3 regions of the Streptomyces sp. JLSY215 genome follow, and region 1 is predicted to be linked to each of the others. Evidence: riboswitches for the same ligand, from Rfam matches in the RefSeq annotation. Region 1 holds a riboswitch; each other region holds the start of a gene.
The links. Region 1 has a riboswitch for cobalamin ahead of nicT (Nickel transporter NicT). Riboswitches for the same ligand answer to the same signal wherever they lie in the genome.
Positions count from the first base shown of each region.

Region 2: linked by a shared signal. The riboswitch ahead of AC5677_RS37500 (CoA-acylating methylmalonate-semialdehyde dehydrogenase) and the one ahead of nicT (Nickel transporter NicT) in region 1 are both predicted to bind cobalamin.
Region 3: linked by a shared signal. The riboswitch ahead of metE (5-methyltetrahydropteroyltriglutamate--homocysteine S-methyltransferase) and the one ahead of nicT (Nickel transporter NicT) in region 1 are both predicted to bind cobalamin.

Region 1 covers NZ_CM185022.1:2,687,011-2,696,638, forward strand. The annotation lists gene AC5677_RS12010 (methyltransferase) at 1-837, shown strand, start outside; gene AC5677_RS12015 (TetR/AcrR family transcriptional regulator) at 908-1,489, opposite strand; gene AC5677_RS12020 (cupin domain-containing protein) at 1,607-2,092, shown strand; gene AC5677_RS12025 (nucleoside/nucleotide kinase family protein) at 2,139-2,795, shown strand; gene AC5677_RS12030 (hypothetical protein) at 2,758-3,159, opposite strand; gene AC5677_RS12035 (MarR family winged helix-turn-helix transcriptional regulator) at 3,258-3,809, shown strand; gene AC5677_RS12040 (alpha/beta fold hydrolase) at 3,907-4,755, shown strand; cobalamin riboswitch at 4,803-5,049, shown strand; gene nicT (Nickel transporter NicT) at 5,081-6,190, shown strand; gene AC5677_RS12050 (VOC family protein) at 6,254-6,754, opposite strand; gene AC5677_RS12055 (DoxX family membrane protein) at 6,952-7,503, opposite strand; gene AC5677_RS12060 (hypothetical protein) at 7,710-8,306, shown strand; gene AC5677_RS12065 (hypothetical protein) at 8,430-8,960, opposite strand; gene AC5677_RS12070 (hypothetical protein) at 9,360-9,628, shown strand, end outside.
Region 2 covers NZ_CM185022.1:8,523,214-8,532,841, forward strand. The annotation lists gene prpB (methylisocitrate lyase) at 1-61, shown strand, start outside; gene AC5677_RS37495 (bifunctional 2-methylcitrate synthase/citrate synthase) at 123-1,295, shown strand; cobalamin riboswitch at 1,409-1,587, shown strand; gene AC5677_RS37500 (CoA-acylating methylmalonate-semialdehyde dehydrogenase) at 1,800-3,299, shown strand; gene AC5677_RS37505 (acyl-CoA dehydrogenase family protein) at 3,305-4,450, shown strand; gene AC5677_RS37510 (enoyl-CoA hydratase/isomerase family protein) at 4,447-5,523, shown strand; gene mmsB (3-hydroxyisobutyrate dehydrogenase) at 5,520-6,464, shown strand; gene AC5677_RS37520 (enoyl-CoA hydratase) at 6,461-7,252, shown strand; gene AC5677_RS37525 (NAD(P)-dependent oxidoreductase) at 7,493-8,440, opposite strand; gene AC5677_RS37530 (NAD(P)-dependent oxidoreductase) at 8,553-9,620, opposite strand.
Region 3 covers NZ_CM185022.1:303,244-312,871, reverse strand. The annotation lists gene metE (5-methyltetrahydropteroyltriglutamate--homocysteine S-methyltransferase) at 1-2,230, opposite strand, end outside; cobalamin riboswitch at 2,397-2,624, opposite strand; gene AC5677_RS01565 (hypothetical protein) at 2,772-3,149, opposite strand; gene AC5677_RS01560 (GNAT family N-acetyltransferase) at 3,189-3,974, opposite strand; gene AC5677_RS01555 (50S ribosomal protein bL37) at 4,030-4,107, opposite strand; gene AC5677_RS01550 (SDR family NAD(P)-dependent oxidoreductase) at 4,154-4,963, opposite strand; gene AC5677_RS01545 (DUF1707 SHOCT-like domain-containing protein) at 5,562-6,104, opposite strand; partial or broken gene AC5677_RS01540 (cation:proton antiporter domain-containing protein) at 6,450-7,018, opposite strand; gene AC5677_RS01535 (sensor histidine kinase) at 7,346-9,628, opposite strand, start outside.

The DNA.
Region 1 (9,628 bases):
CCGCTCGATGCGTCCTACGCCGTCCCGCTGCACCGCGCGCCGGATGTCCGCGAGGCCTGCGCCGGGGCGTACGGCCCGCCGGCGGCCCCGGGCTCCGCGGCGCCCGACGCCCCGGGCACCGCCTCCGTCCTCTCCCTGCGCGAACTGCTCGCCCTCATCGGCGCCAACGAATGGCGCCGGAAGGGCGTCGAGATCCCGGCGCTCGGCGGCGACCGGATCCATCCGCACTACGGGGTCTTCTCACCGGCCCGCGGCGAGTACGTCGACCTGGTGGCCGAGGCGCCGCTGCCCGGCCGGGAGCTGGCGTTCGACATCGGCACCGGCACCGGCGTCCTGGCCGCGGTGCTGGCGCGGCGGGGCGTGCGGCGGGTGGTGGCCACCGACCAGGATCCGCGTGCGCTGGCGTGCGCCCGCGAGAACACCGAACGGCTGGGTGTCGCCGGGCAGGTGGAGGTGGTCGAGGCCGACCTCTTCCCGGCCGGGCGCGCCCCGCTGGTCGTCTGCAACCCCCCGTGGGTGCCCGCCAAACCGACGTCCCCGGTGGAGCGCGCGGTGTACGACCCGGGCAACCAGATGCTGCACGGCTTCCTGGGTGGCCTGGCGGAGCATCTGACACCGGGCGGCGAGGGCTGGCTGATCCTGTCCGACCTGGCCGAACACCTCGGCCTGCGGCCGCACGCCGAGCTCCTCGACGCCTTCGCCCGCGGCGGCCTCACGGTCCTGGACCGGCTCGACATCACGCCGCGCCATCCCCGCGCCCGCGATACCTCCGACCCGCTGTACGTCGCCCGCGCGGCCGAGGTCACGTCCCTGTGGCGGCTGGGCGCGGCGGGCTGACACCGTACGGGCCGGGGGCCGTCGGCCGCACGGGCCCGTCGGCCCCTCAGCCCGTCGGCTCGTCGGCCCCTCAGCCCGGATTCCGCAGCCCCGCACACGCGTTGTGCACATAGCGGCGCCAGTCCCCGGCGTCGTTGCGGATCACCGCGGCCAGCCCGCACACGATCATCACCACGTCCGCGACCTCGGCATCCGCCCGTACGGTGCCCTCCTCCTTGCCGCGGGCGAGGAGTTGGGCGGCGATCCCCTCGGCCCGCGCCCGCCCCTCCCCGGTCGGCTCGGTGGACCCGAAGGCCGCCTCGATGGACGCGGACAGCCCGCGTTCGGCGCTGAGCACCTCGCCGATGTGCCGGATGTAGGCGGCCAGCCCTTCCGCCGCCTCCGCACACGGCAGACAGGACGTACGCCCGAACTCCACGATCTCCGCCTGCCGTTGCTCCCCCACGGCGGCGATCAGCGCCGCCCGGCTGGGGAAGTGCCGGTAGACCGTCCCGACACCGACCCCGGCGGCACGCGCGACCTCGGGCATCTGCGCCTCGTCACCCCGTGCCCGGAACACCTCGCGCGCGGCGTCGAGCACACGGGTGCGGTTGCGCTCGGCGTCGGCACGCGGCCGGCGCTGCGGCGCGGAGGAGGGCGAGGAAGCTGTCACAGGGCCGATGCTACTGCTACGCTCCATAAATGGAATCGGATTCCGATTCCTCTTTCAGTCTCTGCCCCGCCCGTACCCGTACGCCCCTTCCGCCTCCGGAGAGGATCAGCGATCACCATGCGCAACGAGACAGACGAACCCAGGCGGCCCGCCGAGCGCTTTTTCGTGCTGCCGGCCGGGGAACGGCGACCGGGGCGCGTGCCCCTCCCGCCGGGCTTCGCCGTCAAGGCCCGCGCGGACGAGACCGAGGGCCGGCTCTCCGTCCTGGAGACCCAGCTCGACATCGACATCCCGCCGCACGTCCATCACCACGCGGACGAGTTCCTCTACATCCTCGAGGGCGAGATGGAGGTCGACATCGAGGGCGCGACCCACCGGCTGACTCCCGGCATGTGCACCCTGCTGCCGCACGGCGTGCCGCACGCCCTGCGCAACGCCTCCCAGCCGCCCGCCCGTTGCCTGCAGATCTCCTCACCCGGCGGCTGGGAGGCGTTCGTGGAGGACATGTTCGAGGCGGGCCCGGTGGTCATGAAGGACGGGCACCCCGACCTCGGCCGCCTCAATGAGATCGGCGCCAAGTACGGGATGGAGTACCAGGACTGACGCGCGGCCCTGCGACGAGCCGCCCATCGGGCACGATGGACCCATCATGGATCCCCAGCACCTCCTGCCCCGCGCCCGCCGGCTCGCCGCGGGCGCCCGTCCCGGCCGGCGCAGCCTGCTCGGCATCACGGGGCCGCCGGGCGCCGGCAAGTCCACCCTCGCCGCCCACGTGGTGGCGGAGCTGGCGGGGCAGGCGGTACTCGTCCCGATGGACGGCTTCCATCTCGCCGAGGCGGAGCTGCACCGCCTGGGCCGCACCGACCGCAAGGGCGCACCCGACACCTTCGATCCCGCCGGGTACGCGGCGCTGCTGACCCGGCTGCGCTCCCCGGAACCCGACACCGCCGTCTACGCCCCGGCCTTCGACCGCCGCATCGAGGAGCCGGTCGCCGGGAGCATCCCCGTGGCGCCCCATATCCCCCTTGTCGTCACCGAGGGCAATTACCTCCTTCTCGACTCCGCACCCTGGTCCCGTATCCGCGCCCTCCTCGACGAGGTCTGGTACGTCGACCTGGACACGCCGGAACGCATCCGCCGCCTGGTCGACCGCCATGAACGCTTCGGCCGCCCGCGCGCCGACGCCGAACGCTTCGTCCGCACCTCGGACGAAGCCAATGCCCGCACCGTGGCGGCGACCCGGGACCGCGCCGACCTCATCGTCACCTTCACCCCCGAAGAAGCCCCCCTCCCCGACGCCGACTAGGCATCGCCCCCAGCAAACCCACGACGGACAGCGCACCCCACCCCACCGACACGGCCACCGCTTTCGCCTTCCGCTCGCGCCCCGGCAGGGTCGCGGCGAGCAGCGCGGCGTCCCCGAAATCCGCCGCGATGCGCAGATACGCCGCCGTGCGCAGCGCCGGCCCCTCGGGAGCCAGCGCCATCGCGAGCCCGCTCGCCGCATCACGCCAGCCGAGCGGCCGCAGCGAGGTCCGGGTGGCCCGCTCGCTCCGTCCGTCGTCGTTGACCAGCCCCGAGGGACGGGCCAGCAGATCGGGCAGCGCCGCCACCGCGACCCCGTACACCGCGGTCGCCGCCCCCACCGCGCGCAGCAGACGCACCGTCATCTTCCGTCCCTCCCAGGCTGAATCCACCGGACACCTCGCCTGGATCCTTCCGCGCCAAGCCCCTTCCCAAACGACATCTTCGATGTCATCATGACATCATGAGTGTCGTTGAGAGGGATGTTCAGCGGGATGGTGGCGGCGACCGGCCGGCCACCGCCGAAGAGCTGCTGTACGACGTCATACGACGCCTGTGGCCCCTGCACCGCACGATCGTGCGCGCGGTGGAGCGGGAGCTGGAAGGCACGGGCATGACCGCCGGTGAGCACGCTCTCCTCGACGCGCTGCGCAGCGAAGGCCCCCGGACCGTGCCGCAGTTGGCCCGCACGATGGGGCTCGACCGGCAGCCGGTGCAGCGCTGGGTGAACCACGCGGCGGAGCTGGGCCTGGTGGTGACGGCCCCCAACCCCGCGCACCGCCGTTCGTCGCTGATCGAGCTCACCCCCGAGGGCGGCGAGGTGATGCGCGGAATCCAGGAGTTCGAGGCCGCCGAGCTGCGCCGCGGACTGGCCGACCTCTCGGCCGGCGACGTCAGCACGACGCTTCATGTGCTCGACCGCCTCGGCGAGGAGTTCCGGCGCCTCGCGAACGGCCCACGCAGTACCCCGGAGAGTGCGGACACCCAGGACAACCGGCCCGAAGACCACCCCTAGCCGCCGAGCCCCAGGGCCCAAAGGCTCAACGGCCCGAGGACTCCACGCCACCACACCACCGCGCCACCACATGCTCACCCAAGGGAGTGCAGAGAGAATGACCCACCCGTTCGCCGCATGGTCCGAGCTCGACAACGGCACCGTGCCGATCAAGGGCGGCGAGCTGTTCTACGAAACGGCAGGCGAGGGCCCGGCACTGGTACTGCTGCACGGCGGCATGCTCGACCAGCGCATGTGGGACGAGCAGTTCTCCTGGCTGGTGGGCTCCGGCCACCGCGTCATCCGTTATGACTCCCGCGGCCACGGCCTGTCCTCCACCGTGACCGGGGACTGGGCCAACCACGACGATCTGTGCGCCCTGCTCGACGCCCTCGACGTCCCCCGTGCCATCCTCGTCGGTCTCTCGCACGGCTCCCGGGTCGCCCTCGACACCGCCATCGCCCATCCGGAGCGGGTCGCCGCCCTGGCGCTCGCCGCCCCCGGCGTCAGCGGTCGGCCCTTCACCGACCCGTTCGTCCTGGCGCACATCAAGGAGCAGGTGGCGGCGATCGGCGCACCGGACGGCCAGGAGCGCTATGTCGAGCACTTCCTGCGGATGTGGGTGGACGGCCCGTACCGCCAACCGTCCCAGGTGCATCCCGGGTTGCGCGAGCGGATGCGCGCCTCGGCGGTGGCCACGGTCGAGGCGCACGCCGACGGTGTGGGCGCCGGCATGCCGATCGAGGTGGGCGCCGCCGACCGGCTCTCGGAGATACGGGTGCCGACGGTCGTGTTCGACGGAGATCTCGACAGCTCGGACATCGCCGCCAACGCCGATGCGATCACCCGCGCCGTCCCGGGCGCCCGCAGGGTCCGGATACCGGGCGCGGGCCATATGGTCAACCTGGAGAACGTCACGCTCTTCGACCACGAGCTGCGCGTCTTCCTCTCCTCCCTGCCGCGCTGACGCCGCCGGCCCCGAGGGCCGTCGTCCGCGCCGAGTGGAGGCGGCGGTTAGAGTGGCGGTGCCGTGGTGTTCGGGAAGACCGGTGACGGACCTTGTGGTCCCAGTCCGGAGCGGCCCTCGCCACTGTGATCGGGGAGTTTTCGGCCCATCCGTATGCGCAGCCGCGCCTACGGCGCCACTGACCGCAGCCCGCGGCCGGGAAGGCGGGACCGGAAGCGTTCACCCTCCCCCAAGCTCTCATGGAGCAGGGTGGTACCCCCAAGCCAGGAGACCGGCCACGGCATCTCACGAACTGATCCACGAGGTGCTGGAGCGTGACCGCCGGATGGCCCTGTCCACCGATACCCCGACCACCCCTGCTACCGCCGCGTTCCGCTGGCGCCGGCAGGACACCGTCCGCACCGCGGGCCTGATGGCCGTCATAGCCGGCCTGCACGTCGTCGCGTTCGGCGTGCTGTTCCTGCTCGTCGTCCCGTACCACTACTCCGTCGGCAGCCAGGTCTTCGGCGTCGGGCTCGGCGTCACGGCGTACACGCTCGGCATGCGGCACGCCTTCGACGCCGACCACATCGCCGCGATCGACAACACCACCCGCAAGCTGATGGCCGACGGCAAGCGCCCGGTCTCGGTGGGCTTCTGGTTCGCCCTGGGCCACTCCAGCGTGGTCGTCGCGATGGCCGCGCTGGTCGCGGGCGGCGCCCAGCTGGCCGGCACGCTGCTCAACGACGAGTCCCGCACCCACCAGGTCCTGGGCACCATCGGCACCACCGTCTCGGGGACGTTCCTCTACATCATCGCCGCCCTCAACCTCATCGCGCTGGCCGGGATCTGGCGGGTCTTCCGCGGGATGCGCGACGGCCAGTACGACGAGGCCGAGCTGGAGCAGCGCCTCGACTCGCGCGGCTTCATGAACCGCATCCTGGGACGCTTCACCCGCGCGGTATCCCGCCCCGGCCAGATGTTCCCGCTCGGCTTCCTCTTCGGGCTCGGCTTCGACACCGCAACCGAGGTGACGCTGATGGTGATGGCGGGCAGCGGCGCCGCGGCCGGCCTGCCCTGGTACGCCGTCCTGTGCCTGCCGCTGCTGTTCGCCGCCGGAATGAGCCTGTTCGACACCCTCGACGGCACGTTCATGAACTTCGCCTACCAGTGGGCGTTCTCCAACCCGGTGCGCAAGGTCTACTACAACCTCACCATCACGGGCCTGTCGATCGCCGTCGCCTTCTTCATCGGCACCATCGAGCTGGTGACCGTGCTGCACGACAAGCTGGCCCTCAACGACCCGGTGACCGGCTGGATTTCGGGCCTGGACCTCGACAACGTCGGCTTCGTCATCGTCGGCCTGTTCGTGGTGGTGTGGGCGGCGGCGCTGGCGTACTGGCGCCTGTCCGGCGTCGAAAAGCGCTGGGCGGCGCGGGCGGCGTCGGACGCCTAGGGCGTGCCCGACCGGTCATGGCCGGGCACCGGCGGCCGTACGCCCCCCGCTTGCGTGCGGCCGTCAGGTGGCCGAGCCGGCCGCCGCGCCGGTCATCAGGTCGGGCCCCCAGCGCTTGAGCTCCGCCGCAAGATCGAGCGGGCGCAGCCGGTTCGTCTCGTCGGGGCCGGGCCACTCCTCCCGCGGGACCCGCCACATCACCTCGAACTCGTTGCCGTCCGGGTCCTTGGCGTACAGGGACTTGGAGACGAGGTGGTCGGTGGCGCCGACCAGCGCACCGCGGGCCGCGAGCCGCTCCTCGGTCGCGGCGAGTTCGCCGAGCGTGCCGACCTCCCAGGCCAGGTGGTAGAGCCCGGCCCGGCCGGCCTCGGGGCCCGGTGCGTCCGCTCCCACCGCGAACAGCCCCAGGTCGTGGTCGTTGAGCGAGCCGGCCGCGCTGAGGAAGGCGGCACGCCCGGGTATCTCGACGTCCAGCGTCAGCCCCAGGGCTTCGGTATAGAAGGCGACGGACCGCGCTACATCGCGGATGTAGAGCACCGCGTGATTGAGACGGCGTACGGACAAGACTCTCTCCCAACTCCCGCCGCGGCGCCCTCAGGACGCCACGGCCCGACTACTTCTGCTACTTCTGCGCATCACTGCCACCGCGGATCGTGGCTTCCGCGCATCGCTACTTCTGTGGACCGCCGCTTTCGCGCATCCCTGCCGCGGCGCATCCCGGCTTCGGCGGACAGGCCCGCCCCTCTGCAGGCCGGTCTGGGCTACTTCCGGACCAGCAGCACGCCCCCGGCGACCACCACGGCGAGCACCAGCGCGACCACCCCATGGGCGAGCCGGTGCGCGCGCAGCACGGGCAGAAGACGGTCGGCGGCATAGCGGCCCGGGCCGGTCAGCGCCAGCGCGGCCGCGCCCGCGGTCAACAGCAGCTCGTACTCCACGCCCTTGGGCGCGAAGAAGCCGCCGCCCCACTTCACGGCGAGCGCGTTGATCATCGTGCCGACGACCGCCGCGCCCGCGAGCGGCGTGAGCAGCCCGAGCCCCAGCCCGAGCCCGCCGAGCGTCTCGCTCAGCCCCGCGACCAGGGCCATCGTCGTCCCCGACGGATAGCCGCTCATCGCGAAGAACTGCCCGGTCCCCGTCAGCCCGCCGCCCCCGAACCAGCCGAACAGCTTCTGGGCCCCATGAGCGGCCATGGTCAGCCCGAGCGCGAGGCGCAGCAGGAGAAGCCCGGTGTCGTAGCCGTGCGGGGACGGGGCCGGGCGCGTCTCGGCGCCGAGCAAGGGGGTCTGGAGAGTACTGAGGGGGGACGTCATAGCGAGCGCTCTTCCCGTGTCGAGGTCGGGCGGGCCGAACAGCATCAAGATTTACTTGAAAGTTCAAATCATTGCCCGACCATACACACCGACCCCGAGAGGGACAACCACGAACAACCACGAACAAGCCACACCACCCCGCGGAGGAAGACCGCCCAAGGACCGTCCGTCGAACGCCGCGCCGCGGGTGTGCCATGGTGCTCGCCATGAAGCCTGAGCCGAGCGGTCCGGCGCGCCACATCGACATGGGACGGTGGCTGGTGCAGTTCGCGGACCGCATGCTGGTGGTCTGCCCGCGCTGCGGGGGCCGCGCCCTCGTCGTACCCAGGCTCGACCTCGATGCGCCACGGTTCTTCAGTGAGCTGATGTTCATGCCGCGCCGTCTCGTGTGCGCGGCGTGCGGGGCCACCGACGCATGGGAGGCCGAGGTGCAGGGCGCCGCACTTGCGGGCGCGGCGATGGGCGGCACCGAGGATCCGTTCTTCCGCCGGCCCCTGTGGCTGCAGACGCGCTGCTCCGGGCGGATTCTGTGGGCGTACAACGAGAAGCACATCGACGAGCTGACCGCTTACGTCAGCGCCACACTGCGGCAGCACACCGCTTCGCCGACGCATGCGATGTTCCCTCGGCTTCCGGTCTGGATGAAGCGGGCCGGCAATCGCCCCCAAGTCCTGCAAGGCCTGGAGAGGTTGCGGGCTCTCGCCGAACGCTCGGCACCGAGCGACCGCTCCGATGCCGCGCATCCGCGGGGCGACCGGCCACGCATGCGCGGGAGTGCGTTCTTCCGGGGCGGTCCCTACTAGGAACGGGGCGGCCCCTGCCGGGCACGGGGTGGTCCCTACTGGGAACGGGGCGATCCCCGCCGGGCAGCGGCCGACGGGCCGTGCGATCGAGCCGCGGCCATGCCGCTCCTAGGGAAGCGCGGGTCACCCGACGGGCACCGCCACCACCTGCGCCTGCGCCTCCCCGCGCCCGCCCCCGTACCACCGGACGCGCACCTCGCCCGGAAGCCGGCGCCCGAAGCCCGCCGCCAGCACGAACTGCACGGACTCCGCGGGCCGGACCGTGGCGTCCTGCGGGAGGTTGCGCGCACCCGCCCCCAGCCCATCGGGATCGATACGGACCGCGAATGCGGTGTCCGAGCCCACATTCCGGAGTACGAACCGGTGCCTGCCGTGGCGCCGCACCTCCCACCGCACCTCACCACGCCCCCCGCCACAGGATTCGGGCAACTCCGGCGAGGGCCCCGGCGCCCGCTCCCCCAGAATGCGCAGCGCCGCGGAAAGGGCGTCCTCCACCGCACTCGCCCGCCGCTCGGCCGCCTCCGCCTGCAGATGGCTGATCTCGTTGGCCTCCTGACCGATGCGGGCCTGCCGCCGCGAGTCGGTCCAGGCGCAGAGCGAAATGAGCAGTGTGACCGCTACGCCCGCCCATGTGGCGATATCTCCTGCTTGCATGCACGGACCATAGCGAGCACCGGCACCACGAACGGCGAGCACGCGCGACGCGGCAGGGACATGGAGGCGGCGTCGCGGATGCGGGTGCGGATGCGGGTGGGCGGAAGGGCTACCGGTGTGCGGGCGGGTCCCGACGGCGACCTCGGACGGATCGCGCGAGAGCTGCCTCCCCCCTTTCATCCGATGACGGAAAGACGCCCCCAAAGCGCCAACATCCGCCCGTTACCCGGGATGACAACCTTTGATGTGATCCAGATCATCTCTCCATGACCGGCACATTGGCTCAGCGGACACATGCCCCGTGGCACGATCTTGGCGATCGTTACTAGCGAGTAACGCATCGGCCCGAGTGTCGACTCCCTCCGGCCGCCCCCACATCACGCCCCCGAGGAACCAACTGTGCGCAAAACCACCAGGTATGCCGCTTTACCGGCACTGACCGCCGCGTCCCTGCTCGTCGCCGGGTGTGGGGCGGGTTCCTCCGGGCCCTCCGCCGCGGGGCCGGCCGACGACAGGGAGCCGGTGGCCGCCGCCACCCGGAACGCTGACCCGCAGCCGCCGCTCGCCGTGGCCGCGGCACCCGCCGGCACCGCCGCGCCCAGCGCGGTGGCGACACCCGCGGCGAGCGGCCGGCCCGCGGCCAAGTCGTCGCTGAAGGTCACCGAGTT
Region 2 (9,628 bases), 5.8 Mb from region 1:
CGAGGACTACACCGCCTTCGACTCGGCCGTCTTCGACTTCACCCTCCCGCCCGGCACCTGACCCGCCCACTCACCCGGCGCGCCCCCATAGCCGGAGCCCGCCCTCGTCGCCGGAGGTCCCCATGACCACCACCGCCTCGCCCGCCACACCGGACATCCGCCGTGGCCTCGCCGGTGTCGTCGTCGACACCACCGAGATCTCCACCGTCATCCAGGAGACGAACTCCCTGACCTACCGCGGCTATCCGGTCCAGGACCTCGCCGCCCGCTGCTCCTTCGAGGAAGTCGCCCACCTGCTCTGGTACGGAGAGCTCCCCGACGCCGGACCGCTCGGCGAATTCCGGGCCCGCGAACGCGCGTTGAGACCCCTGGACCGCACCACGGGGGACCTTCTGGCCCGGCTGCCGGAGAGCTGCCATCCCATGGACGTCCTGCGCACCGCCGTCAGCTTCTTCGGTGCCGAGGACCCCACCGAGGACGACGACAGCCCGGCCGCGAACCGGACCAAGTCCCTCGCCCTCCTGGCGAAGCTGCCGACCGTGGTCGCCGCCGACCACCGCAGGCGCCGCGGCCTCGCTCCGATCCAGCCCGACCCGTCCCTCGGCTACGCCGAGAACTTCTTCCACATGTGCTTCGGCCGGATCCCCGAGCCCGAAGTGGTCCGCTGCTTCGAGATCTCGCTCATCCTGTACGCCGAACACAGCTTCAACGCCTCGACGTTCACCGCCCGCGTCGTCACCTCCACGCTCTCCGACCTCTACAGCGCCGTCACCGCCGCCATCGGGGCCCTCAAGGGGCCGCTGCACGGCGGCGCCAACGAAGCCGTGATGCATATGCTCAACGAGATCGGTGACCCGCGCCGGGCCGAGGAGTGGCTCGATGAAGCTCTGGCCTCGAAGCGCAAGATCATGGGCTTCGGCCACCGCGTCTACAAGCACGGCGACTCTCGCGTGCCGATCATGCAGCAGGCCACCGAGCGGCTCGTCGCACACGCAGCCGACCCGGACCTCACGCGACTGGCCACCCTGCACGCCGTCCTGCGACACGCCATGATCACCCGTAAGGGCATCCACCCCAACCTGGACTACCCGGCCGGGCTCGCGTACCACCTCATGGGCTTCGGCATCCCCACCTTCACACCGATCTTCGTGATGAGCCGTATCACCGGCTGGACCGCCCACATCACCGAACAGCTCGCCCACAACGCTCTGATCCGTCCCCTGGGTGCCTACACCGGACCCGACCAGCGGACCGTGCCGGCCGTCGGACGACCACCAGCTCCACCTCGCCGATGACCTCGTCCACTGCGTCCCCGTAGGTAGCCAGGTCATCCATGGCGGGGTCCGCACGACCCCGCTGACGTCGGGCGGCGGGGCGGGGTGGACTTACTAGGACGTCCAACTATATGTTCGTGGGCAAGGCCCGCGGTGCAGGGAAGCCGGTGCGATTCCGGCGCGGTCCCGCCACTGTGACCGGGAAGTGTGCTCTTCGAGCAGGACAGGCCACTGACGGAGAAATCCGTCGGGAAGGCCGGAGGGTGCGCGCTGATCCGGGAGTCAGGATACCGGCCGCGGGGTGTTCCGTGTTGTCCACGAGGATGGAGCAGACACGCATGGCACCGGTCCGTACCCACGACCCAGGTGATCCGGCGGAGCAAGCGGTGGCCCACGCCAACCCCTAGCTCCGCGACGGCTCTTCGGCCTTCGCGTCCCACGGCCTGCCCGTACACGCACCCCACCGGGTGCGCTCTTCGGCCCGCCGTGCCATCCCCGGATCGCACCTGACGAGAGCAGGCTCTCATGGTCCGTGAACTGACACATTTCATCGGCGGCAAGCACACCCCGGGAACCTCGGGGCTCTTCGCCGACGTATACGACCCCAACACCGGTTCGGTCCAGGCCCGGGTCCCGCTGGCCGGCCCGGCCGACACCGAGCAGGCGATCGCCGACGCCGAGTCGGCGCAGCAGGAGTGGGGCGAGTGGAATCCCCAGCGCCGCGCCCGGGTGCTGCTGAAATTCCTCCAACTCGTCGACGGAGAGCGGGAGTCACTGGCCCGGATGCTCTCCGCCGAACACGGCAAGACCGTCGCCGACGCGCATGGTGACCTTCAGCGTGGCCTGGAGGTCGTGGAGTTCGCCGCGGGGATCCCGCATCTGCTCAAGGGGGAGTTCACCGACAACGCAGGTAGCGGCATAGACGTCCATTCGCTGCGTCGTCCGCTCGGTGTCGTCGCCGGTATCACCCCGTTCAACTTCCCCGCGATGATCCCGTTGTGGAAGGCGGCCCCGGCCATTGCCTGCGGGAACGCCTTCATCCTCAAGCCGTCGGAGCGCGATCCGTCCGTACCGCTGCGCCTCGCGGAACTCTTCCTTGAGGCCGGCCTGCCACCCGGCGTGCTGAACGTCGTCAACGGCGGCAAGGAGGCGGTCGACACCCTCCTCGCGGACCCGCGTGTGCAAGCGGTCGGTTTCGTCGGCTCCACCCCGATCGCCGCCGACATCTACGCCACCGCCGCTCGGCACGGCAAGCGCGCCCAGTGCTTCGGGGGCGCCAAGAACCACATGATCGTGATGCCGGACGCCGACCTCGACCAGGCCGTGGACGCGCTGATCGGCGCCGGGTACGGATCGGCCGGCGAACGCTGCATGGCGATCTCCGTCGCCGTTCCCGTGGGCGAGGACACCGCCGACCGGTTGGTCGCCCGCCTCAAGGACCGTATCGCCACGCTACGGATCGGTGCCTCCGACGACCCGGACGCCGATTTCGGTCCGCTGGTGAGCCGGGACACCCTCGACCGCGTACGCCGCTACGTCGACATCGGCGTCAACGAAGGCGCCGAACTCGTCGTCGATGGGCGCGACTTCACCCTGCCCGGGTATGAGAACGGCTTCTTCGCCGGTGCCTCGCTCTTCGACCGGGTCGCCCCGGCGATGCGGATCTACCGGGAGGAGATCTTCGGCCCGGTCCTCTGCGTGGTGCGCGCTGCCGACTACGAGGAGGCACTACGGCTGCCCAGCGAGCACCCGTACGGCAACGGAGTGGCGATCTTCACGCGCGACGGCGACACCGCCCGCGACTTCACCCGCCGGGTCAACACCGGCATGGTCGGCGTCAACGTACCGATTCCGGTCCCCGTCGCCTACCACACCTTCGGCGGCTGGAAGCGTTCGGGATTCGGCGACCTCAACCAGCACGGCCCCGACGCCATCCGCTTCTACACCCGCACCAAGACCGTCACCTCGCGCTGGCCCTCCGGGGTCAAGGAAGGCGCGAGCTTCACCATCCCGACGATGGGATGAGCCCGATGAACAGCACTCTCACCAAGGACCAGCTCGCCCTGGCCGAAGTCACCCTCGACTTCACCGAGGAACACCTCACGCCGCACGCCCTCGCCTGGGACCGCGACAAGCACTTCCCCGTCGATGTCCTGCGCAAGGCCGCCGGCCTCGGCCTCGGCGGTGTCTACGTACGCGAGGAATCCGGCGGCTCCGGCCTCAGCCGCGGCGACGGGGTCCTCGTCTTCGAAGTCCTGGCGACCGGCTGCCCGTCCATCGCCGGCTATCTCTCCATCCACAACATGGTCGCCTGGATGATCGACCGGTACGGCGACGAGTCCCAACGCGCCCGCTGGCTCCCGGATCTGTGCTCCATGGAGGCGCTGGGCAGCTACTGCCTGACCGAACCGGGCGCCGGTTCGGACGCCGCGGCACTGCGCACCCGCGCCGAACGCGACGGCGACCACTACGTCCTGAACGGCGTCAAGCAGTTCATCTCCGGAGCGGGCGCCTCACAGGTCTATGTCGTGATGGCCCGCACCGGCCGGACCGGCCACGACGGGATCTCCGCGTTCGTCGTCGAACGGGACGACCCAGGGCTGTCCTTCGGCCCCAACGAGCAGAAGATGGGCTGGAACGCCCAGCCCACCCGACAGGTGATCCTCGACGACGTACGCATCCCCGCCGACCGCCTCCTCGGGGCCGAGGGCGAGGGCTTCCGCATCGCCATGTCGGGCCTCAACGGCGGCCGCCTCGGGATCGCCGCCTGCTCGCTCGGCGGTGCGCGGAGCGCACTGCACCGCAGCCTGTCCTACCTCGCCGACCGTGAGGCGTTCGGTGCTCCTCTCCTGGAGGCGCAGGCGCTCCGGTTCCGGCTCGCCGACATGGCGACCGAGCTGGCCGCCGCCCGCGCTCTGGTGCGGCAGGCGGCCGACGCGCTGGACCGCGACGATCCGCAGGCGCCGCAGCAGTGCGCGATGGCCAAGCGGTTCGCCACGGACACCGGCTATTCCGTCGCCGACCGGGCACTGCAGCTGCACGGTGGCTACGGCTATCTCAGCGAGTACGGCATCGAAAAGATCGTCCGGGACCTCCGCGTCCACCAGATCCTCGAAGGGACGAACGAGATCATGCGCGTCATCGTTGCCCGCGGGCTCGCGGAGGCCGTCCGATGAGCGGACACCAGGACACCGTACTGACGAGCGTCGAGGGCCGCACGGGGCGTATCACCCTGAACCGGCCTCGGGCCCTCAACGCCCTCACCCACGAGATGGTGCGCGGGATCGCTGCCGCCCTCAACCAATGGGAACACGATCCGGCGGTCGAGACCGTGGTGATCACCGGGGCCGGAGCGCGCGGTCTGTGCGCCGGCGGTGACATCCGTGGGATCTACGAGGACGCACGCGTAGGCGGCGGCGATGCCTCGGCCGCCTTCTGGCGCGACGAGTACCGGCTCAATTCCCGGATCGCCCGCTATCCCAAGCCCTACGTGGCCTTCATGGACGGCATCGTGATGGGCGGTGGAGTCGGCGTCTCGGCGCACGGCAGCGTACGCATCGTCACCGAACGCTCCCGGATCGCCATGCCGGAGACCGGCATCGGCTTCGTGCCCGATGTGGGCGGAACCTATCTACTGGCCCTGGCGCCGGGGGAGTTGGGCACCCATCTGGCACTGACCGGGACGGCCGTGGGAGCTGCGGACGCGCTGCTGTGCGGGCTCGCCGATCACTTCGTCCCGGCGGACCGGCTGCCGGAACTGCTCAAGGCCCTCGCCACGAGGACGGTGACCGACGTACTCCCCTCATTCGTAGGCGAGGCGCCGCCCGGCGAACTGGCCGCGAACCAGGAGTGGATCGACCACTGTTACGCCGCCGGCTCCGTCGAGGAGATCGTGAACCGGCTCCTCGGGAGCGGTGCCCCGGCCGCGAAGGCGGCAGCCGAATCGGTGCTCGCCCAATCGCCCACCGCGCTGAAGGTCACGCTGGCCGCGATGCGCACGGCGCGCGGCCTGGGACCGCTGGAGGCAGTCCTTGAACAGGAGTACCGCGTCTCGTGCGCGGCGCTGTCCGCACCGGACCTGGTGGAGGGCATCCGTGCGCAGGTGATCGACAAGGACCGCGCGCCGCGCTGGTCGCCCGCCACCCTCACCGAGGTGACGGACGACGACGTGGCCCGCTTCTTCGCCCCCCTCGGTGACCGGGAGCTGACCCTGATCACCGGCGACTCCCCGCAGGAGGTTCCGTGGTGAGCAAGGTCATCGCCTTCATCGGGCTCGGTCACATGGGTGGCCCCATGGCCGCCAACCTCGTGAAGGCCGGGCACCGAGTCCTCGGCTACGACCTGGCGGCGGACTCGCTGGCGGCGGCCACCACGGCAGGCATCGAGGCCGCCGGGTCGGCTGCGGCGGCCGCGACCGGCGCGGACGTGGTGATCACCATGCTCCCCGCAGGCCGGCATGTCCTCGCGCTCTACCGCGACGAGGGCCTGCTCGCAGCGGCCAGGCCGAGCACGCTGTTCATCGACTGCTCCACCATCGACGTCGCGGACGCCCGCACCGCTCACGCGGCTGCCACCGCTGCCGGCCACCGGGCATTGGACGCACCGGTCTCGGGCGGCGTGGTGGGAGCCGAGGCGGCGACGCTGACGTTCATGGCGGGTGGCGGCGCGGCCGAGTTCGCCGAGGCCGAGCCCCTGCTGTCCGCGATGGGCAAGAAGGCAGTCCACTGCGGTGCCGCGGGGGCCGGACAGGCGGCGAAGATCTGCAACAACATGATCCTCGGCATCTCGATGATCGCCGTCAGCGAGGCATTCGTCCTCGGCGAGAGCCTGGGCCTGTCCCACCAGGCGCTCTTCGACGTGGCCTCCACCGCGTCCGGCCAGTGCTGGGCCCTGACCGTCAACTGCCCCGTGCCGGGCCCCGTCCCCACCAGCCCAGCCAACCGCGACTACCTCCCCGGCTTCGCCGCACCGCTGATGGCCAAGGACCTCGGCCTGGCCGCCAATGCGGTCCGTGCGGGCGGAGTGCGTGCCGAACTCGGCCTGAAAGCAGCGGAGTTGTATGCCGCCTATGCAGCGGGAACCGGGGCTGACGAGGACTTCTCCGGGATCCTGCGGACCCTGCGGGACGAAGTGGCGGGCGAGCCCGGAGCCGGACCCAGGAGCGATGCGAAAGGCGGCACCCCCGCATGACCCACCCCTACGACACGACGTTCAAAACCATCCTCGTCGAACGCAAGGGCCGCACGGCCCTGGTGACCCTCAACCGCCCCAAGGCGCTCAACGCCCTCAGCCTGGAGGTGATGACGGAGGTCGTCGCGGCCACCGAAGTCCTGGACCGGGATCCGGACGTCGGCTGCATCGTCCTCACCGGCTCGGCGAAGGCGTTCGCGGCCGGCGCCGACATCAAGGAGATGGCCCCGCAGGGCTACCTCGACATGTACCTGAGCGACTGGTTCACCGCCTGGGACCGGCTCGGACAGCTGCGCACCCCGACGGTCGCGGCGGTCTCCGGCTTCGCGCTGGGCGGCGGGTGCGAACTGGCCATGCTCTGCGACATCCTGCTGGCCGCCGACACCGCCGTCTTCGGGCAGCCCGAGATCAAGCTGGGCGTCATCCCGGGCATCGGCGGCTCCCAGCGGCTGACGCGCGCCGTGGGCAAGGCCAAGGCGATGGAGATGTGTCTGACCGGCCGCACCATGGACGCCACCGAGGCGGAGCGAGCCGGGCTGGTCTCTCGGGTCGTCCCAGCGGCTGACCTGCTCGGCGAGGCCCTCGCGGTCGCCGAGACCGTCGCGGGGATGTCGCTGCCCGTCGCGATGATGGCGAAGGAGGCGGTCTCCCGGGCCTTCGAGACGACTCTCGCCGAGGGAGTCCGTTTTGAACGGCGCCTGTTCCACGCCGTGTTCGCGACCGCGGACCAGAAGGAGGGCATGAGCGCCTTCGTCGACAAGCGGCCGCCGGACTTCGTCCACCGCTGAGCGGAGACGGGGCCGTGTTCGGGGTGAGCCGCTGTCTCCGGAGACAGCGGCTCACCCCTGAGTCCGTGCGGGCTCGGTGCTCTCGTCACCGGCAGCCCGACGGGCCCGGGAGCCCGGCGTGCCGGTGAGGCGCACCAGGTCCGCGCGCGGCGGGCACACGTTCGCCCGTATGTAGGAGAGCATCGTCGAGCAACCGCCGGTCGGGGCCCGCGGACCGCACCGGTGGTGGCGGTCGGCAGGTCAGGTTTGAGGTGACAGACCGTCGTCCACTGGCACGTTCTGGGCTTCCAGCGTGATGCCGGAGTTCCTGGCCTGCTCGAGGATCAAGGACGCGAAGTCTTCTTCGAGGTGCCCCGCGCCGACGGCCCCCGCGACGAGCTGAGCGGTGGCGGCGGCGAGTGGCATCGGGACCTCCAGCTCGCGGGCCGCGGAGAGCCCAAGGTCGAAATCCTTGCGCAGCAGCGGCATGGTGAACGTCGGCTCGAAGTCCAGGTTGACCAGCGCGGGCGACTTGTAACGGGTGAAGACCGAGCCCATCACGGAGTCGTTGAGGAATTCCAGGAACGCGGCGCGGCTGACACCGCCCTTCTCCGCGAGGATGGTGATCTCGGCGAGCGACTGGGTGACGACGCCGAGGAAGACGTTGTGCGCGATCTTGACGAGACGGGCGGCTTCGCCCTCGCCGACGTAGGTCACCCCCCGTCCCAGCACTGCCAGCAACGGTTCAACCCGGCCGAACACCTCGGGTGAGCCGGAGACCGCGACCGTCAGCTTGCCCGCGGCGACCACCTTCGGGTTCCCGCTCACTGTGGCGGCCAGGAAGTCGGTCCCGCGCTTGGCGGCTTCGTTCCGGATCAGCGCGGACACCTGGCTGGACACCGTGGAGCAGTCGATCACCACCTCCGGCGCGGTATCCGACGAGGTCAGCATGCCGCCGGGGCCCGTGGTGACCGCCTCCAGGGCGGCCGAGGCGGTCACCATGGTGAAGACGACGTCCCGGTCGGCCAGATCAGCCGGCCGGTCGGCGATCGTCGCTCCCCGTTCAGCCAGCGGTTCGGCCTTGGCGCGGGTCCTGTTGTAGACGGCTACGTCGTGCCCCGCGTCCAGCAGGCGGGCAGCCAGCTGGAAGCCCATGCGGCCGACACCGACCCAGCCGATACGCCGGCGGTCCTGGGCGGCAAGCGTCATTTTTCTGTACCTCAATCCTGGACGACGACTCGACCGGTGCGGCCCCGCAGTCGACCGGCCGGAGGGGGGTATACGACCGGCAAGGGCCGATGAGCAACGATTCGCAGGCGGACTACGACGGTGGCTTCCTCAGGTAGTCGACGGCGGCGAGGTCGTCGTTGTCGTGACCGGCGGCGACGGTTGCTTCCAGGCGGTCGCGGACGGCTTGGAGCAGAGGGCTGGGGGCGGCGGCCGCCGCGGCCAGTTCGATGTCCTTCAGGGCGAGTTGCACCGCGAATCCGGGCGCGTATGAGGCGTCGTCCATGACGCGCACTTTCTGCAACTCGTACGGCATGGCGAGCGGGCCCGCCTCGAGCACCCGGACGAACGTCGCGTGGTCGACGCCGAGATCGTCGCACAGTGCAAGGACATCGCTCATGGCGACCGTCGAGGCAGCCATCCAGGCGTTGACCGCGAGCTTGACGGCGTTTCCCTCGACCCCCGTCCCGACGTGGAGCACGGACGAACCGAGATCGTCGAGCAGCGGACGCGCCCGTCCAAGGACGTCCTCGGAACCGGCAACCAGCCAGACAAGCTTGCCCTCCCGTGCGGGAGCGGTGCTTCCCGAGACCGGTGCATCGAGGTACGCAACATCGTGATCACGAGCCAGACCGGCCAGCGCGTCGGCGTTCCGTGGCCCTACCGTGCTCGCCTGTACCCAGACGGCGTCGTCGTCGAGCCGGCCGATGGCATCTGACATGACCTCCGCGACCGCATCGCCGTCACGGAGTACCGTGATGACGACGGACGCGCCGGAGACCGCATCGCCCACCGCGCTCGCTGCCGTGACCCCGGTAGCGCGCTCCGCCACCGCACGGGCCCTCTCCTCCGTACGGTTCCACAGCCGAACCTCGTGGCCACGATCTCCGAGCCGCATCGCCATTGCGGAGCCGAGTGCGCCTGCTCCGAGAACGGCGACGGTGGAAGGGTGAGACATGGGAGCTCCCTTTCTGTTCCCCTCATCCATCTTCCGCTGGCACCCGGGTCTTCCCCGGTAAGGAAACGCAGCGCCCTTCACGATCAGTAAGCCGAACATCGGCGGGTCAGGCAGGACGGCGGCGTCCCGCCGGCCTGGTCCCCGCCCCGCTCGCGTTCCTCCACCCTGCGCAATGCCGCAACCGCCCACCGAGCGCACTCGCATCGGCGCCG
Region 3 (9,628 bases), 2.4 Mb from region 1:
TCAGGCCGCAGTCCGGGTTGACCCAGAGGCGCTCGGCCGGGATGGCCTCAAGTCCCTTGCGCAGCAGGGCGGCTGCCTCGTCGGCGCTCGGGATGCGAGGGGAGTGGATGTCGTAGACACCGGGGCCGGCCTCGCGCGGGTAGCCGTGTGCGGCCAGCTCCCGGGCAACCTGCATGTGGGAGCGGGCGGCCTCCAGGCTGATGACGTCCGCGTCGAGATCGTCGATGGCCTGGACGATGTCGCCGAACTCGGCGTAGCACATGTGGGTGTGGATCTGCGTGCGGTCCTGTACACCGCCGGTGGTGAGGCGGAACGCCTCGGTGGCCCAGGCCAGGTACCCGGCGTGGTCCGCGGCCCGCAGCGGCAGCGTCTCACGCAGGGCGGGCTCGTCGACCTGGATGACGGACGTGCCCGCCGCTTCCAGGTCACCCACCTCGTCGCGCAGGGCGAGGGCGACCTGGCGGGCGGTGTCGCCCAGCGGCTGGTCGTCGCGGACGAAGGACCAGGCGAGCATGGTGACCGGGCCGGTGAGCATGCCCTTGACCGGGCGGTCGGTGAGCGACTGGGCGTAGGAGGTCCAGCGCACCGTCATCGGCTCGGGCCGGGAGATGTCGCCGGCCAGGACCGGCGGGCGGACGTAGCGGGTGCCGTAGGACTGCACCCAGCCGTGCTGGGTGGCGAGGTAGCCGGTGAGCTGCTCGGCGAAGTACTGCACCATGTCGTTGCGTTCGGGCTCGCCGTGCACCAGGACGTCGATGCCGGCCTTCTCCTGGAAGCCGAGGACGTCGCGGATCTCGGTCTTGATGCGCTCCTCGTAGCCGGCGGTGTCGATCCGTCCGGTCCGCAGGTCGGCGCGGGCGGTCCGCAGCGCGGTGGTCTGCGGGAAGGAGCCGATGGTGGTGGTCGGCAGCAGCGGGAGCCCGAGGTGCGCGCGCTGGGCTGTCGCGCGCTCGGCGTACGGCGCGGAGCGGCGGCCGTCGGCGTCGGCGACTGCGGCGGCACGAGCGCGCACGGCCGGGTCGTGGGTGATGGCGGAGTTCGCCCGGGAGGCCAGGTCGGCGCGGTTCGCAGCGAGTTCGGCGGCGATGGTGTCGGTCCCCTGCGCCAGGCCCCGTGCCAGGGTCACCAGCTCCGCGGTCTTCTGCTTGGCGAAGGCCAGCCAGCGGACGATCTGCGGGTCGATATCGCGCTCGACGGCAGCATCGAGCGGCACGTGCAGCAGCGAGCAGGAGGCGGCCACGTCGACCCGGTCGGCCAGGCCGAGCAGGGTGCCGAGGGTGGACAGCGACTTCTCCAGATCGTTGATCCAGATGTTCCGGCCGTTGACCACGCCCGCCACCAGGCGCTTGCCCGGCAGTCCGCCGACGGCCGCCAGCGCGTCGAGGTTGGCCGCGGCCGCGTCGGTGAAGTCGAGCGCCAGACCGTCCACCGGCGCCTTGGCCAGGACGGGCAAGGCGTCGCCCAGCCGGTCGAAGTACGAGGCGACCAGGAGCTTCGGGCGGTCGCTGAGGGTGCCCAGTTCGCGGTAGGCGCGGGCGGCGGCGCCCAGTTCGACCGGGGTGCGGTCCTGGACGAGGGCGGGCTCGTCGAGCTGCACCCACTCGGCGCCTGCCGCGCGCAGGTCGGCGAGGACCTCGGCGTAGACGGGCAGCAGCCGGTCGAGGAGGGTCAGCGGCTCGAAGTCGGCGGCCACGCCGGGGGCAGGCTTCGACAGCAGGAGGTAGGTGATCGGTCCGACGAGTACCGGCCGGGCGGTGAGGCCGAGCGCGAGGGCTTCCCCGAGCTCGGCGACCTGCTTGCCGGAGTCGGCGGTGAAGACGGTGTCCGGGCCCAGCTCGGGCACCAGGTAGTGGTAGTTGGTGTCGAACCACTTGGTCATCTCCAGCGGCGCCACGTCCTGCGTACCGCGCGCCATGGCGAAGTAGCCGTCGAGGGCGTCGGCCGCGACGGCGGCGCGGTGGCGGTCCGGGACAGCACCGACCATGACGCTGGTGTCCAGTACATGGTCGTAGAACGAGAAGTCACCGGTCGGCACCTCGTGGATGCCGGCGTCGGCCAGTTGCTGCCAGTGGGAGCGGCGCAGGGCTTGCGCGGTCTCCTTCAGGGAGTCGGCGGTGGCCTTGCCCTTCCAGTAGCCCTCGATGGCCTTCTTCAGTTCCCGATGCTGTCCCTGGCGGGGGTAGCCGTACACGGTGGCCCGTGCTGCCGCGGCTGCGGGCTTCGCTGTCACGGAACTCTCCTTCGCGAGATACGTTTCCTGAAAGTCCCGGAGACGGAACGAGGCACGCGAAGGGATGACGAACCGGACGGATCCACCGTGCGTTCGCGACGCACGTGTCCGCCAGGTATGTACGCCGACCCGCCCTCGAGGTCACCGGGATATCCGTGCACGCATGGGCGTGCTCGGACAACGGGCAGGTCTTCGGACTCGCGGGCGCGCCTGCCGGAGTGTTCCGGCGGGCACCTACTGGCCGTCGCTTCCCAGATCCATGGCCCGGATCCAGTGCGTATGACGGCGGTCGTTCCCACTCACCGCTGCGGGGCAGTCCCGGATTCTCACCGGGTTCCCTCTTACGACGCGGCCCGTCTGGCGGACGGGGCGAACCTGTTGCCCGGCCAGCTTAGAGGGTGGCGGCAGGGGCGGACACCTCGGTCAGCCGTTCCGCCGCATCCTGGCCGCCCGCCCGCCCGCCAGCCAGCCCGCCTGACCGAACGGCACGGCGTACGGGGGCGGCGCGCTTCGCGGCGAGAGCCCGCCACACCTGTTCCGCTCAGGGCCTGCCGCCCGAGGTGCGCAGGGTCAGGCGGCAGGCGTGCTCCTCGCCCTCGTGCAAGAAGGTGATCCTGATGTGTATCTTGCGTGCCGCCGCTGCCAGTGCCGGCTGGACCGAGATGCTGCCGCGGGTGTGGGTACGTCCGTCGGCCCCGTAGGCGCCACCCCAGTCCAGGTAGTCGTTGCCGACGTCGTCCGTTGCCTCGAGGGCCAGCAGTACGGGAGTGCCGCCTGTCGCGTCCGGCAGGGGTGGGGTGATCGTGTAGTAGAGGGTGAAGGAATCGTCCCGCGGTTCCAGACGGTGGACGGACAGCTCGTGCGCGCCGTTGATGATCTTCGCCGAGGCGAGGGGATCGGGGGCGCGGTATGCCTTCATGGTTCCTCGTTCGGGCGGTGCGGGCGGTGCGGGCGGTGGTCAAGCGGTGATGCCGGCAACGGGGCGGGCCGGCCGGCCGGTGAAGTAGTGGACGTACTCGTGCTCCAGGCGGAAGCCGGCGGTCCAGGCGAGGAGCCGGCTGGGGCGGTTGTCGCGGGAGCAGGTCCAGCTGGGGGTGTGGCCGCGGGCCGCGATATCTCTGCACAGTGCGGTGACGCAGGCCAGGGCGAGGCGCTGACGGCGGTATTCGGGGAGGGTCAGGCAGGCGATGTCCTCGTATCTGCTGCCACGGAAGTACGTACAGGCAAGTGCGAGGATACGGTCCTTGTGGAAGGCCGCCCAGCCGTGCCCGGAGGCGGCCAGACCGGCCGAGCCGCCCCAACTCGCATGGATCCAGGCGGCATCCGGGCCGAGCGCGGCGAGCGTCGGGGCGTCCTCGGATATCAGCCGGCGCACCGTCGCACCGTGCGGCGGGCGCGGATCCGACCCGGGGACGGGGCCGCGGTGGACGTACACCATGCGTTCCCACGGCAGGAGCAGATCGAAGGCGCTGCTCAGCAGCGGCAGGAAGCGGGCGGGGGCCTGTACGTAGTGGGCGGCGAACCTGGCGAGGGAGAGCGGTGCCAGGGCGGTCGGGTCACCGCGGAAGAGCACATGGTCGGCGCAGGCCACGGCGACGGCACGGGGTTCGACGGCGCGGTCGGCCCACCAGCTCCCGGCCGCCGAGACGCGTGCATGTTCCGTCAGCGCCGCAGCGCCGGGGGGAGCGGAGGCGAACCAAGCGGCGGGGGCCGGGAGTTGATGGTTCGGAGAGAGTTCGATCACGGTGTCTCCTGGAGCGGTCGCGGGGTGGCCCATCCGGGCAACCCCGCTCGGTGGTTCAGCTCTGTCCGGCCTTGCTGCCGTGGTTGGCCTGCTTCTTGCGGCGGGCCTTCTTCTTTCGGGCCCGCTTCGACATGGCCGTAAGGGCCTTTCGCTTGGTCCGGTGGTCGCCGTGCGGTGCTTCAGGCGTGGTGGCCGACCAGTTGGCCGGCGAGTTTGCTGAGGCGCTTGACGGTGCGGTCCTCGGTGGCCGCGGGCGCGGGGTCGACGCGCTGGTCGCGGTCGTAATAGGCGCCGTTGACGATCTCGGTGGCCGGATCGCACAGCCGCACCACGTGCGTGGCGCCCTCCGCCGCCGAGGCGCCCTCGAGGGCGTAGAGGGACATCAGGTCCGTTGCGCAGATGCCGGGGTGGACGGAGACCGCCGTCACCCGCGGGTCGGCCGCGAAGACGGTGAGGGCGAGCTGCGACTGCGCGTAGGCCGCGAGCCGGGAGTAGCGGCGGGCGCGGTTCGGGTCGCTCCACTGGATGGAGGCGGTGCGGTGCAGCGAGGAGGAGACGTTGATGACGCGGCCGCCCGGCTCGGTGGTGAGGGCGGGTTCGAGGAGGCAGGTCAGCAGGTAGTGCGCGAGGAAGTTGACCTGGAAGGCGATCTCGTTTCCGTCGGCGGTGAGGGTGTGCCGTTCGGGCGCGGCGATGGCGGCGTTGTTGACCAGGACGTCCAGGTGCGGGTGCTCGGCGACGATGCGCCGTGCCATGGCCTCGACCTCTTCCAGGCTGGTGAAGTCCGCGGCGAATCCGCACAGTTGGGAGCCGTCGACGCCGGTGGTGGCGATCATCTTGTCGGTTGCGGCCTGGGATTCTTCGGCGGTGCGGCCGTGCACGAGGACGGTGGCGCCGCGCTCGGCGAGCTGCCGGGCGGTCTCGAAGCCGATGCCGGAGGTGGCGCCGGTCACCAGGACCGTACGGGAGGAAAGCGAGGAGTCGGGCATGATCCATTCCAGGAAGCGAGACGGGCAGCCCGAACAGCCCCCGTCAGGGGCCGAGGGCGTGCAGAGAGACGAGAAGAGGGCGCCGGGTTCGGTTCACGGCGCCCTCGAAATGTGCAGGAGACGGTTCAGCGAGAAGCGGACGTCTCCGGGCAGCGCGGCGCACGACACGGAGCCACCGGATGAGGCGGACGGTCGAGATGGAGCCAGGCGCTGTTCACAACACCCATCAAATGCCCGGCCGCTCGCGGCCTCAAGAGTTCCGCTCTCCTCTTGACGGTCCTCTTATGAGAGGTGTTCTCGGCCGATGCACGCATCCATGCATGAGTGTCAGGGACCCGGGCTCGCCCGGCCGTGTCCAGGGGGGCTGCCGTGGCTCGGCCTCGGTTCGGTTGCGGGTGGGCTCCGTTCGCCGCCCGGTAGCAGTGGACGAGCGCGACTGCCATGGCGCCGTCGCCCACGCCCACGCCCGAGGCCACCCGGGTACCGCGTGGGTACGGGCCGATATCGGATGGCAAATCGGACGGCATATCGGATGGCAAATCGGACGGCATATCGGATGGCCTGTGATCCGGATGCCCTGATAGGCCGGGACGGGGCCTCAACGCCGCGCGTGGCGGATCTTCAACCGTCCGAACTCCATGGTCCCGGAGATGCGGATCCTCGGCCCGCCGGGGCGGGAGCGCCGCCGGGGCTTGTAGAGCGAGTCCTTCCACCCGGTGTGCAGATCCTCTGCGTCGACGATCGCGTCGCGAGGCACCGTGATCTTCGCCCTGCCGGTGCCGAGTTGCAACTCGATGTCGACCACCGGATGCTCGATGACCGCCCGGGACAGGTCCAAGTGCACCCTTCCGAATGCGGACTCGACCTTCAGGATCCGAGGTACCCGCCATACGCCGCGCCGCTGGATCCGTCCGCCGGCGGCGGCGATCGTGGACGTGGTGCCCGCAACCTCCTCGGGGAGCGAGGCCAGTGCCGACACGAGCTCGCTGTGCGTCTTGGCGATGAGCACCTGGTGGAGACGTTCGTCCAACTCCTCGTGCGGGATGTGCCCTTCGGTGTACGCCTCCTGCAGGCGCTGCACGGCCGTGTCGCGGTCGTCTTCTCTGATCAGTCGCGTCGGGTCTTCCGGCAGAGAGGTCACCGTTTCACTGTAGTGCTGCGCTGACGATGCGAACGCGCCAAGGTCCGTAGGGGGCAAGGCATCCGAGGGGAAGGCCGACCGCGCGTCATCATGGTCCTGATCGCCCCACCCGGCGACCCTGTGCGGTCACAGCACCGGCCGACGACGCCCACCGGACGGCCGACGACGAGGCGATCAGTTCGCCAACTCCCGTGTGTCGAGGGAGAGTTTCCACGCGTTGCGGCGGTGTACGGCATCGAGCGTGCGATGCAGGGGAGAGGGCGGCACGGTCAGTACCGGGCAGCGGGCGCGGGCGACACAGCAGCGGGCGACGGAGGGCCACAGCGCCCGGCGCAGCCGGCCGCGGGCTCCGGCCCCGCCCAGCAGCAGGGACTGTCCGCCGGCCGTGGAAAGGGGACGGCGTGTGCGGCTATTGCACCGGCCACCGCGGCCTTGAAGAGCACCAGACTGGTGGCGTCGTTGAAGAGGCTTTCGGACCGGACCAGCACCTGTATGCGCGGCGGCAGCGCGATCTTCCGTCCGAGGGCCGTTACCGCGACCGGGTCCGTGCCGGCCAGTACGGCGCCCAGGACGAACGCCATCGTGGTGCTGAGCGGGGTGACCGCGGCGGCGACGGCCCCCACGGCGGCCGCGGTGGCCAGCACCAGCCCGAAGGCGAGGACGGTCACCGGCCGCCACACCACCCGCAGTTCACGCCACGGGATCTCCTCGGCGGAGGCGTACAGCAGCGGCGGCAGCACGATCACGCTGATCATTTCGGGAGCCACCTGGACATCGGGGATCCAGGGCAGCAGGCCGACGAGTACGCCGCCGACGACCAGCAGCGAGGGGGCGGGTATACGCCAGTGGCGCGCGCCCGTGGCCACCAAGGTGGCGAACACGACGAGGAGGAGGATGGCAGTGAGGTCGGTCACGTACTCGTCTTTCGATGGCTTCGGCTAGAGCTGAACCGCCGCCGACCAGACTTCCCGGCACTCCGCAAGGAAACCTACCGGGTGTTGTCGGGCTACTGCCACGCCCTTAACGCTCCCCGGCGCCCGGCGACCCGGGATGCCGTTCCACCGGCCACCGATATGACGGGCCACGGGGCAGTGCCAGTGAGGCCAGTCCGCCTCTCGCCGTCCCGGGGGAGGGGCATCGGGTGCCGACACCTGCCCTGGCACACCGGCCAGGCGCGATCGCCGTCGAGCGGCTGCAGTTTTCCTGGACGGCCGCCTGGGCGTGCAAGGCGAGCGCGTGGATCACGGCACCGGCTGCTCGCTCTCCGCCGGCTCCCCTGCGGCCGCGGCCCGCAGGGAGAGGACCATGGTCAGACCGCCGCCGGGCGTGTCCTCCGTGGTGAGCGTGCCACCCATCGCCTCGGCCAGGCCCCGGGACAGTGCGAGTCCCAGTCCCAGGCCGGCGGTGTTGTCGTTGTCGCCCAGCCGCTGGAAGGGGACGAAGATCCGGTCCCGGTCCTCCGGGCGCAGCCCCGGCCCCCGGTCGATGACCCTCAGCTCGACCCGCCGGCCGAGGGAGCTGGCGCTGACCAGCACCCGTTGCTGCGGCGGTGAGTGCCGTACCGCGTTGGTCACCAGGTTGGCGATGACCCGCTCCAGCAGGGGCGGATCCGCGAAGACGTCGCCGGTCTCGTCCAGCCCCTGCGAGGCGACCGGCACCGCGGCCGCGGAGACGGTGTCGAGTGCCAGGGGGAGGACGTCGGCGAACGCCGTGGGCTGAAGGTGCAGCGTCAGGGCGCCGGCCCGGAGCCTGCTCATGTCGAGGAGGTTGTCCACCAGCCGGTTCAGCTTGGCCAGTGATTCCTCGGCCGTCGCCAGCAGTTCGGCCTGTTCCGCCGCGGAGAAGTCCACGTCCGTGCTGCGCAGTGAGCTGATGGCGGCCCGCCCGGCGGCCAGCGGCGTCCGCAGGTCATGGCTGACCGCGGCGAGCAGCGCCGTACGCATCCGGTCCGCCGCCTTGACCGGTTCGACCTCGGCGGCGGCTTCCGTGAGGCGGGCGTGGTCCAGGGCGGCGGCGAGGTGTGCCGCGAACGCGGTGAGCACCCGGTGTTCGGAGGCGGGTAGCGTGCGGCCGCGCAGGACGAGCACGCGGTCGGGGCCGGCCGGCACCTTCACCAGTCCGTCGCCGCCCTCGACGGCCTCGCTCTCCTGGTCCGCACGCGGGACGAGTTCGGCCGACTCCATACCGAAGGTCTCCCGGGTGCGCTCCAGGAGCATCGGCACCGCCTGGTCGCCGCGCAGGATGTTCCCGGCCATGGAGGAGAGGGTCTCCGCCTCCGCGGTGGCGCTCGCGGCACGCCGCGCCAGCCGGAGCGAGCGGTCGACGAGGGCGGCCACCGTGACGGCGACCACCACGAACACCGCGAGGGCGAGCGCGTTGTTGGGCTCGGTGATGGTGAACTGCCCACTCGGCGGGATGAAGTAGTAGTTCAGCAGCAGCGATGCGGTGAGCGAGGCGAGCAGCGCGGAGACCACACCGCCGAGGCAGGCCACGCCGATGACGGTGACCAGGAAGAGCAGCGCCTCGCTGGTCAGATTGAGCGTGCCGCGGGTGTTGGCGAGGACCGCGGTCAGCAGCAGGGGGAGGACGAGCCCGACCACCGGCCCCGCGAGGCGGCGCGAGCGAGGCAGCCGACGGCCGGGGACGGGCAGCCGCCGGCCGCGGCCGGCGCGTTCGTGGGTGACCATGTGGACGTCGATGTCGCCGGACAGCTCGACCGTGTCCTCGCCGATGCCGCGCGGTGCCACCAGACGGGACAGCCAGCTGCGGCGGCTCGTCCCCAGGACGAGCTGGGTGGCGTTCTCGGCCCGCGCGAAGTCCAGCAGCGCGGTGGGCACATGGTCCCCGACCACCGAGTGGTAGCTGCCACCGAGGCTCTCGACGAGGGCGCGCTGTTTCGCGAGGGCGGCGGGGGAGGCGTCGGCGAGGCCGTCGCTGCGGGCCACGTGGACGGCCAGCAGGTCGCCGCCGGAGGACCGGTCCGCGATCCGTTCCGCGCGGCGGATCAGCGTTTCGCCCTCCGGTCCGCCGGTGAGCGCCACCACGACGCGCTCGCGGGTCTCCCAGACGGTGCCGATGCCGTGCTCGGAACGGTACTTCTGCAAGGTCTCGTCCACCCGCCCGGCCACCCACAGGAGCGCCAGTTCCCGCAAGGCCGTGAGGTTGCCGACCCGGAAGTAGTGCGCGAGCGAGGCATCGACCTTCTCCGGCCGGTAGATGTTGCCGTGCGCCATCCGCCGGCGCAGCGCCTCGGCGGGCATGTCGACGAGCTCGATCTGGTGGGCGCGGCGGACGACTTCGTCGGGGACGGTCTCCCGCTGCGGGACGCCGGTGATCTTCTCCACCACGTCGTTGAGCGACTCCAGGTGCTGGATGTTGACGGTGGTCACGACGTCGATCCCGGCGGCCAGCAGCTCCTCGACGTCCTGCCATCGCTTGGCGTTGCGGCCGCCGGGGATGTTGGTGTGCGGCAGCTCGTCGACGAGCGCGACCGCGGGGCGGCGGTCGAGGACGGCGTCGAGATC